One region of the Stenomitos rutilans genome, then DNA from elsewhere that is predicted to be linked to it. Evidence: predicted binding sites of a transcription regulator. Region 1 holds the regulator's gene; each other region holds the start of a gene.
What was found. The regulator NtcA, encoded in region 1, controls nitrogen genes in cyanobacteria. The targets are predictions, from matches to a motif close to TTTGTANNNNNNNNTACAAA.
Positions count from the first base shown of each region.

Region 2: the regulator NtcA is predicted to act here: its motif matches at 3,476-3,495, upstream of rpoD (RNA polymerase sigma factor RpoD).
Region 3: the regulator NtcA is predicted to act here: its motif matches at 2,472-2,491, upstream of AC5JLP_RS19390 (DUF3155 domain-containing protein).

Region 1 covers NZ_JCACKR010000062.1:7,440-12,405, reverse strand. Annotated here, with positions in the region: gene AC5JLP_RS10850 (pre-16S rRNA-processing nuclease YqgF) at 152-610, opposite strand; gene AC5JLP_RS10845 (DUF3084 family protein) at 647-1,972, opposite strand; gene ntcA (global nitrogen regulator NtcA) at 2,308-2,979, opposite strand; gene fabI (enoyl-ACP reductase FabI) at 3,144-4,178, shown strand; gene thrC (threonine synthase) at 4,245-4,966, opposite strand, start outside.
Region 2 covers NZ_JCACKR010000159.1:23,201-28,166, forward strand. Annotated here, with positions in the region: gene AC5JLP_RS31540 (phosphoketolase family protein) at 1-1,827, shown strand, start outside; gene rpoD (RNA polymerase sigma factor RpoD) at 2,129-3,268, opposite strand; gene AC5JLP_RS31550 (hypothetical protein) at 4,207-4,476, opposite strand; gene AC5JLP_RS31555 (polysaccharide deacetylase family protein) at 4,863-4,966, opposite strand, start outside.
Region 3 covers NZ_JCACKR010000098.1:20,486-25,451, forward strand. Annotated here, with positions in the region: gene AC5JLP_RS19380 (PadR family transcriptional regulator) at 680-1,063, shown strand; gene AC5JLP_RS19385 (cofactor assembly of complex C subunit B) at 1,353-1,883, shown strand; gene AC5JLP_RS19390 (DUF3155 domain-containing protein) at 2,127-2,444, opposite strand; gene AC5JLP_RS19395 (GAF domain-containing sensor histidine kinase) at 2,872-4,410, shown strand; gene AC5JLP_RS19400 (S-layer homology domain-containing protein) at 4,518-4,966, opposite strand, start outside.

The sequences.
Region 1 (4,966 bases):
TAATGCTTTCTTAGCCTACCGTGAATTGTACCCACAACCAAGTTAGTGTGAGATTTATAAATAAGTGTGAAGGGAAGGGGAAAGTTTTGAGTTTTGAGTTGTTCCTTGACCTACTCCCTACTCCCCACCTTCTGCCTTCTACCTCCTACCCTCACCCCTCATCCACTAACCGTTCCAGGTACCGCTCAATTAAAAGAATTGCCACGATGTCGTCGATCGGGCGAGAAATTGTGCGAAAGGATTGTGGAATCAGGCTTGCAAGTCCTTGGGCGGGGTACATTTGCCAGTAGCGATCGCGAGCTTGGAGGGTGCTGTGGCGCTCATCAACCATCACGACGCGGAGAGGTTCAACTAATTCATGGTTCAGCCGTTGTTTCCAATCCTTGGCTGTGGTTTGGTCGCCCATCACCAGCAACGAAATGGGAAATTGCTGCCGCAGGTGCTGAATGGTTGCGATCGCCGCTTCCGCTTCAATAACCTTGTGGTAGCGCAGCGTTCGATCAACGCCAATAACGGCCAGACCACACTTGCGACGACCGGGATCAAACCCTAAAATGACAGGCTGGTCAGACGGAGGGAGGTCAGGTTGTGAAGGAGGGCTGGATAGCATAGCGTGGCATGACCAAAGAGCATCAACGTGAAACCGTTAGGGATTTTGTCCGCCTGTGGCAGGTGCTAGATTCTTTGTGCGGAGCAGCACTTGTCCATTCTGGCTGGCGATTAAATCGATATTAAGCGGTCCAACTGTATACGTAACATCTGACGTAACGGCCTGTAGTTCGATCGTCTGCTTGTACTGCTTTAGTTGTTCAATAAAGGTAATGACATCTTGAATCCGCCCAATCTGAACAGAATCTGTGAGAATCCCAAGATTACGGGCACGAAAATTAGCGGCGGTCAGCAATTGGTTAATGCGCTGCTGAATTTGAGCATCTGACAAGGTAGAGGGGTTGAACGACGTGCCAGCAACCACATCACCTGCTAGAAAGACAACCCGATTGCGCACAGCATCGCCAAACACCTGAATGAACTTTTCACCCACAAGGTAGTTGGCACCGGAGTAGATGCGAACAATATAGTCCTGCCCGTCATCAATTTGTTCAATGAGTTGTTTCACATCTGCACTGGTGATCTGCACAATGCGATCGCGGGTTCCAGGTCGTACTAATCGAATAGCCGATTGATTGGCTTCACGAAGGAGTTGATCAATGGCTTGCTGCGCTGCTGCTGTGTTGGTAGTACGAATGCCGATCGATGCCAGCACCTGCCCTCGCAGAATTACCACATTGCCGATGCGTAACCCTTGTGCAGTTGATTGCAACGCTTGCACGCTTCTTGTCAAATCTTCTTGCTGCGTTTCCAGATCCTTAAGACGGGCTTCGCGCTGTTGAATAATTTGGTCTCTGGCGCGAATCTCCTGTTCTCGTTGCCCAATCACACGATCGCGTGCCGCTTGCAGTTGACCAATCTCCGATCGCAACCGCAGGGCTTGTGCAGAAACATTTGCCAATCGCCCCTGGGTGAGACTCAGTGCCGTTTGAATGCGAGCCGCTTCGGCCTGGGCTCGAGATCGTTCTGCGATCGCGCCTTTTAACGATTGATTGGTTTCGGCAAGCTGCTTTTTGGCAGACGCTCGATCGGAGCGCGATTTTGTCAATTCTCGTTCGATTTGCCCTTTTTGAATTCTCGCTTCTTCCAACTCAGTCCGAGTGTTTCGCAGTCGGCGTTGAATGGTGCCTAACTCAAACACTCCGGTACGCAGTTGGTTGCTGGCAGCAAACAAGACGCCCAGAGTCGAAGCCGAAATTAGAATTCCCGTAATAATGGTGACCAACGTTGCCGTCTTGCGGGGACGCAGCTTAAACAAGCTAAGACGAGCTTTACCAACACGAGTGCCGATGCGATCGCCCAATGTGGCAATGACCGCACCAAGTATCAGCACTGCCAAAATCAGAATTTCCCCGCCGGACACACTTACACTCCCAAAGGCCCCTGTTTCACAACCCTGATGAAGCTGTTGGAGCGAATTCACATACAGCGTACCTCAAGTCGTTAAATTTTGTTGTGCGTTGCTAAATTTGTAACTTGCGATGATGAGAAAGAGACGTTTGAAGTTGGCTTAGTGGCAGTTTTCAGCTTTCAGCCGTCAGCTTTAAAGCCCTCTGCCTTTTACTTTTAGGATTTACGCAAGAGCGGTCATCTTTCGCCCTCCTAGCCCCTAATTCTGAGAGAACCGAGCCAATTAAAGCCCCGAAGGATCGAGGATTTGGGGACCAAATGCGTAAGTCCTAACCTTCTTCCTTTTTCCTACGTAAACTGCTGACTCAATGTCACTGGGTTATGCACAGTGATTTTTTTCTTGTGGATGGAGATCATCTTGTCTTGCCGCAGATCGCCGAGTAAGCGAGTTACCGTCACGCGGGTAGACCCGATTGCCTCTGCGATCGCCTGGTGAGACAGCTTAAGGTCGATCGTAATACCATCGTTGGTCGGCACGCCAAAGTCACGACATAGAATGAGCAAGAAACTCACCAACCGAGAACCCATGTCTCGATGCGCTAGAGTTTCGATCATCATCTCAGTTTGCAAAATGCGAGACGACAAGCCGCGCAGCAGAATCATCGACAGCTCAGGGTTATCTTTAAGTGCTTTTTCTACCTGCTCGATTGGCACTGACAGCAACTCAACGGAGGTAAACGCAACGGCATGATAAAAGCGATCGGATTTATGTCCTGTAATTAGCGATAGCACACCAAAAACGCTATTTTCTCGTAAGAGTGCAACGGTGATTTCTTCCCCTGCTTCATACACTCTAGAAAGCTTGACCGCGCCTCGCAGCAAAAAATACACACGTTCTGCTGGGTCGCCTGGAAAGAAGATGGTTTTACCCCGTTCAAACGTCTCGACAACGGGTGGAAAGGCCCCTCCACCTATCTGACGAAATACAGATGCTAGCGGTCTATCTTGCGTCACTACCATATCCCCTTACCTGGTGCCCAAGAAACTGCTCAGCCTTGCCCCAAACGAAACACCGATAAAGTGTTTGTAGCTTAGAACACTTAAACTCACTCCGAGCTGCTTTTTTGTGCCTGATGTTACACATTTCTCTTTGATCGCCACATTGAGCACCTTACAGCAGCTATTTGTCTCTAAGTAAGACTACTTCTAGCTATGCTGCTGACCCAGAGGCAAAAGCAATAACTGCTTCAAGGTATCTCAACTACAGCAGATCGGCTCAACAAATTCGCTCGATCGCTCCTAAAACCGAGTTGTACGTCTCGCTTGTGAGTGGGCAGTCAAAAAGCACCACTCTATGCGCTACCCGTTGTGTCCCATCTTTGAGTATTCTTGAAGCACTCTTACTGTTGCTGTTGAAGATAGTCGCTATGCTAGACCTGACTGGAAAAAATGCTCTTGTGACAGGCATTGCTAACAATCGTTCGATCGCCTGGGGCATTGCCCAGCAGCTTCACAAAGCAGGCGCAAACATTGGCGTTACCTACCTACCAGACGATAAAGGTCGGTTTGAAAAAAAAGTGGCTGAGCTAGTAGAACCTTTGCAGCCTAGCCTTTTTGTGCCTTGCAACGTTCAGGATGACGCCCAAGTTGAAGAAACCTTCACGACTGTAAAAAAACAGTGGGGCAAGCTAGATATCTTGATTCATTGCCTTGCCTTCGCCAATAAAGAAGATTTGACCGGAAATTTTGTGAATACCTCTCGTGATGGCTTCGCGACCGCGTTAGATATCAGCGCTTACTCATTGGTAAAGCTGTGTGCTGCCGCAAAACCGCTAATGACTGAAGGTGGCAGCATTGTAACCCTCACATACATTGGGGGGGCACGCGTGATCCCCAATTACAACGTGATGGGCATTGCGAAAGCTGCGTTAGAAATGAATGTCCGTTATCTCGCTGCTGATGTGGGGCCGCACAATATTCGAGTCAATGCCATTTCAGCGGGGCCTATCCGCACGCTTGCCTCTTCTGCTGTAGGTGGCATTTTGGACATGATTCATCACGTTGAGGAGGTTGCCCCCCTCCGACGAACCGTGACGCAGATCGAAGTGGGTAACGCCGCCACGTTTCTTTGCAGCGACCTAGCAAGCGGCATCACGGGCCAAATTCTGTATGTGGATGCAGGCTATGAAGTGATGGGTATGTCAGAAACAAAGGGCTAAAGACTGTAGTTTACTTCTGCGAAGCAGTTAGGCTAAAAGCTAAATTTTATCCTTTAGCCTTTCCTCCTAAAACCCCATTGCTCGTGCCACGGCGGTCAACTCTGGCTCGATTCCCTGATGCAGTTGGTTGTTGCTGTGTTTAATTGCTGTGTCGGGGTCTTTAAGACCGTTGCCTGTCAGCACACACACAACCGTGGCACCTGTAGGAACCTGTTCTTTCACTTTCAACAACCCAGCTACAGAGGCAGCACTGGCAGGTTCACAAAAAATGCCTTCCTCAGAGGCCAGTAGGCGATACGCATCCAAAATTTCGTCATCGGTAACGGCATTAAACGAACCCTGGCTGGCGTGCTGTACCGCGATCGCCCGCTCCCAGTTTGCCGGGTTGCCAATGCGAATTGCCGTAGCCAGTGTTTCGGGATAGTCTACGGGGTGCCCTGCGATAAAGGGAGCGGCTCCAGCAGCCTGAAAGCCCATCATGTGCGGTAGTTTGGTGCAGCGCTGTTCCTGATGGTACTGGCAAAAGCCCATCCAGTACGCCGTAATATTGCCTGCATTACCCACGGGGATGCAGAGCCAGTCAGGCGCATCACCCAAGTCATCCACCACTTCAAAGGCAGCGGTTTTTTGCCCTTCCAAACGGTAGGGATTGACTGAGTTGACCAGCGTGACGGGATAGTGGGCGGACATATCCCGGACGATCGTGAGCGCCTGGTCAAAATTGCCTTTGATCGCCATCACCTCTGCGCCATAGAGCAACGCCTGCGCCAGCTTGCCCAAGGCAACGT
Region 2 (4,966 bases), on a different contig from region 1:
GCTCGGCTCCCACAGCACGAGTTAGAAAGTTTGTTTGTGGGGTATGGCTACAAGCCCTATTTCGTGGAAGGCTCTGATCCTGAAGCAATGCATCAGTTGATGGCTAGTACGCTTGATACCATCATTGCTGAGATTAAAAGCATTCAGCGAGAGGCGCGGGTACATGGCTTTCAGCAACGATCGCCCTTCCCCATGATCATCTTGCGATCGCCCAAAGGCTGGACAGGCCCTAAAGAGGTGGATGGTAAGAAAACAGAAGGCTATTGGCGATCGCATCAAGTGCCCCTGGCAGAAATGGCAAGCCATCCAGAGCATGTGCAACTGCTAGAAACCTGGATGAAGAGCTACAAACCAGAGGAACTCTTTGATGAGCAGGGAAGGCTGATGCCTGAATTGGTGGAACTTGTGCCAGAGGGCGATCGACGCATGGGTGCCAATCCTCACGCAAACGGCGGCCTCTTACTTCGAGATCTCCATCTACCGCCATTCCGCAACTATGGGTTTGAGGTCAAAAATCCTGGCACTGAGATGGCAGAATCGACGCGTATTCTGGGGCAATTTCTGCGGGATGTCATGCAGGCGAACCTGGAGAGCCGTAATTTTCGGATGATGAGTCCAGATGAAAACAACTCCAATCGGCTCAATGCAGTACTTGACGTAACCGATCGAGTGTCTACGGCCGAGATCCTGTCAGATGATGATCACATTGATCCATCCGGGCGGGTGATGGAAGTTTTAAGCGAACATATGTGCCAGGGCTGGCTCGAAGGGTACTTGCTGACGGGGAGACACGGGTTTTTCTCCTGCTACGAAGCGTTTATCCACATTGTCGATTCCATGTTTAACCAACACGCCAAGTGGTTAGAAAGCTGCATGGATATCACCTGGCGCAGACCGATCGCCTCCCTCAACTACCTGCTAACCTCCCATGTCTGGCGGCAAGACCACAACGGGTTTAGCCATCAAGACCCGGGGTTTATCGATGTCGTGACGAACAAAAAAGCAAAAGTCGTGAGGGTGTATCTACCACCCGATGCGAATACATTGCTTTCGGTAGCCGATCACTGCCTTCGGAGTCGTCAGTATGTCAACGTGATTGTCGCAGGCAAGCAGCCCGAATTGCAGTGGCTGGATATGGATGCAGCGGTGAAACACTGCACGGCTGGTTTAGGCATTTGGGACTGGGCCAGTAACGATCAGGGTAGCGAACCCGATGTGGTGATGGCCTGTGCAGGGGATGTGCCAACTCTAGAGACGCTGGCAGCAGTTGACTTTTTGCGATCGCACTTTCCCGACCTCAAAATGCGGGTCGTCAACGTGGTCGATTTGATGACGCTTCAGCCACCTAGCGAACATCCACACGGCATCTCTGGTTGGGACTTCGACTCTATTTTCACCACAGACAAGCCCATCATTTTTGCGTTTCATGGCTATCCCTGGCTGATCCATCGTCTCCTCTACAAACGCACCAACCACAACAACCTGCATGTGCGTGGGTACAAGGAAGAAGGCACCACCACTACCCCATTTGACATGGTTGTGTTGAATGACCTTGATCGCTTTCACCTCGCCCAGGATGTGATCGATCGTGTTCCTAAACTGAGCAAAATCGGTGCTTACGCCAAACAGCACATTCGCAACAAGCTGATCGAACACAAACACTACGTCACGACCTACGGCAAAGACATGCCCGAAGTGGAGCATTGGACGTGGCAAGCGTATAGCGGTGCCGTTAAACCTACTCAAACGGAGGCAAGCGCTGCTTCTGAAGGGGGTAGTGCGCCATCGCAGCAGGGAGGGGAAGGGACTGCCAGTTCACGAGCTTGACCTGCGCGTTGCCTTAAAGGGGCTGAAAAGATTGGAATGTGTTTTAACCTTTCGCCACGCTTCTTTCCCACCCGTGATTGAAATCCGGGCTAATAGCATGAGGTCCACTAAAGGGACTGCAAGCTGCCTTGAGTCCCTTTAGTGTAATTGGTTTTATGAGCACGAACTTACAGTTCAGCGCGGATGAGCAACGCAGCAAAGAAGTCTTAAAACACGCTCTAGGTGGCTGAAAAGCTTAGGAACCCGGTAGATCACTCTACCGGGTTCCTAAAGTTGTGAACGTTATTGATGCTGCAACAGTCTAACGAATGTACTCTTTCAAGACACTATTGCGGTTAGGATGACGGAGCTTACGAAGTGCCTTGGCTTCGATCTGGCGAATGCGCTCACGAGTCACGTTGAAAATCTGACCGATCTCTTCCAACGTTTTCATGCGGCCATCATCCAAACCGTACCGCAGCCGCAACACATCGCGCTCACGAGGGCTGAGAGTATCCAGAACACTTTCCAGATCTTCGCGCAGCAGATTTTTAGACACCTGATCTTCAGGGGTTTCACCATCAGATTCGATGAAGTCGCCCAAGCGAGAGTCTTCTTCTTTGCCGATCGGCGTTTCTAGCGAAATGGGCAACTGAGCAGACTTGGCAATAAACCGCAGTTTCTCGATGGTCATCTCCATCCGAGTTGCAATTTCTTCTTCCGTCGGCTTGCGCCCCATTTCTTGCGAGAGAAGCTTGGTGGTCTTCTTGATGCGCGAAATGGTTTCGTAGAGGTGAACAGGCAGGCGAATTGTGCGCGACTGATCGGCGATCGCGCGGGTAATGGCCTGACGAATCCACCAGGTGGCGTAGGTCGAGAACTTATAACCCTTCTCGTGGTCAAACTTCTCTGCCGCACGAATCAGACCCAGACTGCCTTCCTGAATCAAGTCCTGGAATGACAGACCCCGGTTCATGTATTTCTTGGCGATCGACACCACCAGTCGCAAGTTAGACTGCACCATCTTGTCTTTGGCGCGGCGACCCAAGTGCAAGCGATGACGAAACGCCGAGAGCGGCATATTCACCGCATTAGCCCATTCTTTGTCTTGAGGATCACGGTCTAACTGGAGGAGCAAGTCTTCTCGAATGCGCTCTAGCTCAAGCAAATCGGCAATTTTGCGTGCAAGCTCAATTTCCTCATCTGCCCGCAAGAGTCGAATACGCCCAATTTCCTGCAAATACAAGCGAATTGAGTCTTCGGTGTAATGCTTCTTCTTCACTGCTGTCCGGCGACGAGTAGACCGAGCCTTACCAGGCTTACCGTCTTCTTCATCCGTAGCCGCATCTGCCGATTCGTCCCGATCTTCATCCTCAGTGAAGAACCCTAATTCGCTCTCAGGCAAATCGCCAGAGGCATCGCTTAAAAGCTCAATTTCGAGTACGTCGTTGGCCTGGGTCATGCCGCGTTCCTCATGCTCCTTAACTAGAAAAAAATCAGTCAACAGAGAAATTCACATGCAAAACACAAAGTCGAAACAACCAAGATTGATGATTCAACTAAGGTTCTTCATGGGCTTATTGAAATATACTCCCTACCAAAACACATCTTTAGGCAGAGACACCAAATTCCAGAATACAGTAAGCAGAACTTCTGTGAGATGCCTCCGATTGTAGCCTTTCTAACAAAAAGGTGTATATCTTTACCCGGACTTCAGTGCAAAAGTATGGGCAGAGTGCATCGTCACCGTGCTCAAGCCTACTGGTCAAACTATCAGGATTCCATCACAAAACTAGAACACTCCCCTCAAAAAGGCTTTTTGCAAACAGGCAGTTAATGCTTTGAGTTCTAGACATCAGTGCTATGTGTAATCACGATACTTGGACAATGACTGGAATTGAATGTACGCACTACATGGTCAAGGTTTAATCAACGAAGCTGCAATGCCAGTCCCAGACAAATTCTAAAACTGCTTTGCGCTTCAGGCTCCGGATGGAGATGAACCTCTGATAGCTACGTTAACTCAAATACCCTTTGTAGATCATCAAGTTTGCAGGGCAAAATGAATCGTTGCCGAACCCCTCTAAGATACTGAAAAACTACCGAGTGCAATCCTAAACAATTTGCTGAAAGAGTTCAGCGATTCTAACGAATTCTTAAAATTCATTGTGGCTGGGAAGGGGCAATTGAGAGCACCAGAGCAATGGCTAAAACGTTTGATAGCTGGCACGTTCGGCTCACAGCCTGTGGCATTGGCTGCATATTGCCAATCCTTTTTACCTTGCGTACAGCGCTAGCCTTCCTGCTTTTATAACATTTTGTAAACGGAGTCGCGTTGCTTTCTTTGGTTTGGAGGGAGAAAGCGTTTGGTTGCCCACGGCTCAAGCCTGAATAAAACAGCTACTCACGGGCGGAAGGGCGATCGGTAGAGGGTGCCTCTCTTGGAGGATGTAGCATCAGCTCTAAAAGGCCACAAGTGTCAGCCGTTAGCAAAATGCGTCCTGTTGAAGGATGACGCAAGCTAATCCAGAGGCTACAGCTAGTCACAGAACTGCTAAGCACAATGGCCGTATACTGTTGAGCCAGTTTGCAGCCAAGCTGATAGACTTGCGGACGTTTTTGGAGCGTAAATGACTCTAGACGGCAATACAGTTCACTTTGGTGATACATGCCGCAGTGAACACTGCCATTGAACCAAAAATTAAACGTAAAGATCTGATCCTCGTTAATTACTAAGGGCAACACAAGCACGACCTATAGAAAAACGGCTGAGTAGGCAGATCAAATTGTTTGTAGGATGGGTAGAGCAGAGCGAAACTCATGCAGACGTAAAGCTTTTCCTTTGGAACGCTTCGTGAAGGGCATGGCTACGCTAAAGGTTTCATTCTATTGCTACGCAACGCTTACGTAACAGCCCAACCTACATCATCTTCCATTTAATTGTGCCCACCTACTGACGTGATTCGACAACCTGCTTTCCAGTATGGGTTGAAGGGCTTGGTAACCAAACGTTACTCAAGAAATAGTGACAAAGAAATAATGGCAGAAAAGCAATGTTATGGTGCAACGTCCGTGTGCGATCGCCCGTTCTGTCTACTAGCTAGCCGTTCTTGCCAAAGTTGATCGATCGTGACGAAGCGATAGCCTTGTGCCAGAAGTA
Region 3 (4,966 bases), on a different contig from region 1:
AAACGCTAACACAACGACTGCTGCTAAGCGTCTTACCACCTGGAGGCCACTGGAAAGCCGCACCCTTCAAAGGCATATCTACGTACAAAGTAAAATATTGAACTGGGGATCGGCCACTTTTCTAGCTGGCACCTTGCCAATTGAGCCTTATTTGTTCCTACCGTATCTTGAGAAAACGCGACTTATTACTTTTTCGGCGGACGATATTCCAGTTTTGATCTACGATCAGGGTGTATAACAGTCACAGTTCCTGTAATCGATCACAGAATGTCGCCTTGATAGTTTGTGTTCTCTATGCTTGCAGCCTTTGGGCTGAATATGTGCTAAAACGCTCAGTGTGTTCCATCGCTTCTTTGCTACAAGATAGAGCTTCGTTTTGGGCATTCTAGGGGTGAAAGCCTTTCTAGGTCTCTTTAAGACGAAGATTCCTGATTCTAGAGCTTAACGGATGCGATCTCTAGCCAAAATGCCAAGTTGTAGTGAAGCATTTGTTTCGTCGATTCATTGCTACAAGGAATACACAGCCAAGCAGCATGATTTTTACTTTGATTAAGAATTTAATGCTTTTGGATGATGTCCGTCCTTAGGGTATCGTTGCTAGTCTGTTGATATTGTCCTCTGTTCATCCTGCAACTCTTTGCAGCCAAAGTGAACTAACTCGTATGTCTGGATGGGAAAGATGAAGTTTGACGATATTTATCAGTTTTTTCAAGCCCCCCCACCGTTCTATCTCAACAAAGAGTTGGCAGTGTGCTATGTTCTCGCGGTTCTATCGCGAGGCGACTCTTATGGTACAGAACTGATTCAGTTGCTGGAAACCGACTACCCAACGTATCGCCTTTCTGACACTGTGCTTTACAGCGCGCTAAAGTTTCTGGAAGATGAGCAGATTGTAGAAGGGTATTGGAAAAAGGTTGAGGGTCGGGGCCGTCCGCGTCGTATGTACCAAATCCGCTCGGAAATGGCACAGCAGGCACAAGACCTCACGCGGTTATGGTACGACTATGTCAGAAATCATAGTACGGTGGCTCACTCAAATGGGTTAGCTGCAAGTCACAATTAGCGTCTAATGTGCTGTGACTATGCGGCTGCTTCTAGCGGACCGATCGCGCATTCATCGCTTCAGTTTTGGGCGCTTCAGCTTTGGGCACCTCAGATTTTTATCGTTGATTGGGTTCTTGTTTGATCGGTTGAGGGGAGTAGCTGCTAGCGCTCCCCTCTTTTGCGTGGCTTTTGTTGCACAGACAATCAGCAGTTGAGGGGGAATGAAACGACATAGACTGAATAGGTGCCTTATTTGCTAAGCAACTGTTCTAAGGCCAACGTTCCAATTAAGGTCAAGAGATCCCATCATGAGTGCTTCTGTTTTACCGTCAACCTTTGTACTGACGGTTTTGCTGGCGATCGGTTTGGTGTTCTTTATTCGAGCATCAGTCAAAGATCGGATTGAAGTGGTCAGGTTAGCATCCGACCAATCTGAGGTTTCGCTGTTAGATCAGCTTCAAGACTACTTTACCCAGCGAGCTTATCGACTGACAGCCGCAGATGCAGCAGAACTCAAGGCGACGTTTGAAGGGTTTGTCCGCCCTAGTATGGTGATGGCGATCTTTTTGACGTTGCTAGCGGTGATTGGTTTACTCTGTCTGGCCCTAATGCTGATCATTCTGGTTCCCTCTGCTTCGATAGAGTGGTTGGGGTTGACTGTGCTGGCACCGATCGCAGGCGTATTTTACTGGCGCAAGGCGGCTCGTCCTGAGAAAATCTTGCTTCAGGTGGAAGGGTCAAGTACGTCTGACGCAGGCTTGTTGAGTGTTGTTACGGTAACGGCGCATCGAGATGAGTTAGCGGAACTTCAACGCAATCTTTCCCTTAAGCCCCTGTAGGTGTGACTGACCGATCAAAGAACACGCCTCGTTTGTTCTTGTAAGAATACTGCTGACGGTTCTGGGTCATTCTTTTGCGTGCGCTTTAGTGCCATAGGCTTCTCTCAAGTGCCGTTGCTAAAAAACAACCCCCACCCGAATGCGTTCAGATGAGGGTTATTTTGAGGTTGCCGGGATTGAGGTCTTGAGTGATGCGGCCCATCCAAACGCCCATTACCAGCTATCAGAATTATGACCTAGCATTTATCGAGCCTGAGCAACGACTGGAAGCTCATCAGCTTCGTCATCCGACAGTTTTAAGCTAGGAAATAGAAAGTGGTTTTCTTCAACATATTGCGCTCCAAACAGCCCCTTCTCTGCCCAGAAGTATCGATCTGTGGTATGCTCATTGCGCTTAACCAGCAGTAGGGCTGGCGGTGCAATGCCTTCTGAATGAATGAATTTACGGGCTGCTGTAACTGGTTTGTCCTCTCCGCATTCAATGCTAAATTGAGGCACATTCTCCAAAATTCTCCGGCCTTCCTGCCGCCGTCGGCTTTTCCGCTTGCGTCTCCTAGCCAATCCCGTTACCCCCTTTGTTGTCGATCAAGTGTAGTGATAGTTACAAAGACGACGCAAGTATATCGATTCGAGACCGAAATTTCAACTTGTTTTAACCCATTGATACAAAGATTAAATCTTCCCTTGGACACAAATTAAGATGACTTTGTGCCAGGGTTCTACGACAGCCTGATGCGCCTTACCTAACATAAGCAAAGAGGCAGACAAAGCCGCTCTTCAAAGCGATTCTCGTGACATTTTAAGGAGCCGACGCCAGAAGTAAAAGGCTTGGGTGGAGTTCGACAACACGGATGGAAGGCGGAAGTAAAGGTTTTGAGTGAGGTTTTTGAGAGCCGTGTTAGATGAGTCTCTTAGCGCGAGTAACCGAGCTATGCTTGAAAACAGATTCAAAGAAGAGTGCTGGCACGTTGCATTCTAACGCCGTTTCATGTTGATGCTGACTAGTGCAGAATTTATTGCCCTTTGCCGGGCGCAGATTGTTCTCCTGACGCAAGCGTTAGGTGCTTCATTAAGCGTTGTGTACTTAACAGAAGAACTGGTAGAAGGCGCAGATACTCAATTGATTCCTGTCATGGCTTATCCAGAATCGGCTGTAGATTGGCAAGCGAGGGGAACATCGCGATCGCTGATGGCTACGATCGCGATGCCAGCATCATCGCTTCGCTTGCTGGCGGATGCTCAGTCTAACCCCTCTCAAATGAAGCAGCTTCCAGAAGTCGCTTCGTCAAGTTTGCCAGCGCATGCGGTTGAGTCTGCGGCAGATTACCTTGATACGAATGTAGATCGCGCTAGCCGTTCTAATGCAGGTAATTCTGAGCGGACAACGCTCGTTGCTGAGCGCCGTGTCGTTTTGCCGCTCATGCATGAAGATGCTGTGCTGGGGCTGCTAGTGACCGAACGGAACGATCGCCCCTGGACGGAGTGGGAGCAGGCGCAAATTCATCAGATTGCAGACACGCTTGCGATCGCGTGTGTGTTAGACCAGCGCTACCAATGGTTAAAGCAAGATCGTCACCAGCGGCAGCTACTGCAAAAGCAGCAGCACGACTTAGTTGATAATCTGCTGCATCAGTTTCGTAACTCGCTTACAGCTCTCCAGACGTTTGGAAAACTGATTTTCAAACGATTATTACCGGGGGATGCAAATCGGGAGATGGCTGCCAGCCTTGTGCGCGAAACGGCTCGCCTACGTGACCTCGCTCAGCAACTTGAGACGGCTGTTGCTGAAACAGACGCTATCAAAACGCCCTTAGCGTTGCCTCCTGCCATCGACGATCGCATTGAAGATGATGCTGAGCAAACAAACGCGACAGGAGGGCAAAAAGCACAGGTTCCTCTTTTGTTACCTGCCCCAGGTTTGCTATCCGGTCAGGCTCTGATAGTGGAGCCATGTGATTTGGCTGCTGTGCTAGAACCATTGTTGGCTTCGACCCGAGCGATTGCGAACGATCGCTTCCTGACGCTGCTCATGGAAGTTTCTGAGGCGTTGCCTCCTGTTCAGGCAAACGTGCATGGGCTGTGGGAGGTATTAAGCAATGTGCTAGACAATGCGCTGAAGTACACTCCGGCTGGCGGAGCTGTTCTCATTCAGGCTCGTAGGGGAGCGATCACAGGTGCCTATGCCGCAGTCAAATCGCCTTGTGTAGAAATTGCCATCACAGATACTGGTCCTGGTATTCCACACCAAGATCTACTCCATCTTTTTGAGCGGCGCTATCGAGGCGTGCAAGCTCAGACGAGTATTCCTGGTAGTGGGTTAGGGCTTTCGATCGCGCAGGTACTGGTCACACAAATGCATGGCGAAATTGAGGTGATTAGCCCAGCGCAACCAAACCCTCTGATACAACAAGTAACGAAGACGATCGCTGACAACGGTCCTGGTACAACTGTTTTGGTGCGATTGGCAGTTGCCCAACGAAGCAATGTTGAAAATCAGCGCGATTCTGAACAGCAGACAGTGGACTGAGGCAGATGAAATGCCTAAGCAGGCAGCTCTCTGTCTCAAGTCTCATGTCCGTCATTGTACTGCTTGGTCTACAAACTTACAGGCTTTGAGAACTCGCCGTGATAGCGTTAGCGAATGACCAGATCTGAGGTGAGCGTCAGGTTCAAGTCGGTGTTGGGATTGATGGCAATCAAATCCACTTTGTCTTTGCCAAGGAAGAATCCTGCTAGCGCACCCACTGCGGCACCTGGGAGTACCTCTTCAGCTTTAATAACGCGATCGCCCGTCACTCCAGCAATGCCAGCCGCCGCTCCAGCTCCCACCACCGTACCTGCAACAATCCTGCCCACGTTAGCGCCCTTCGACACTGTTTCCGTTTTGGTAATGAGTTCAGAATTGGCGCTCACAGGTAGCTGCGTGCCGTTTGGCAGCACAATCTGACTGGCAACAAATTGAGCACCACCCTGCGTCACTTGCAATTGTCCAACCACGTCGCTGTTTGCAGGAATCAACACAGTTCCTTGAGCATCTACAATATTTTGTGCCACTTTGAGCGTGACGGGCACAGGGTTCGGTT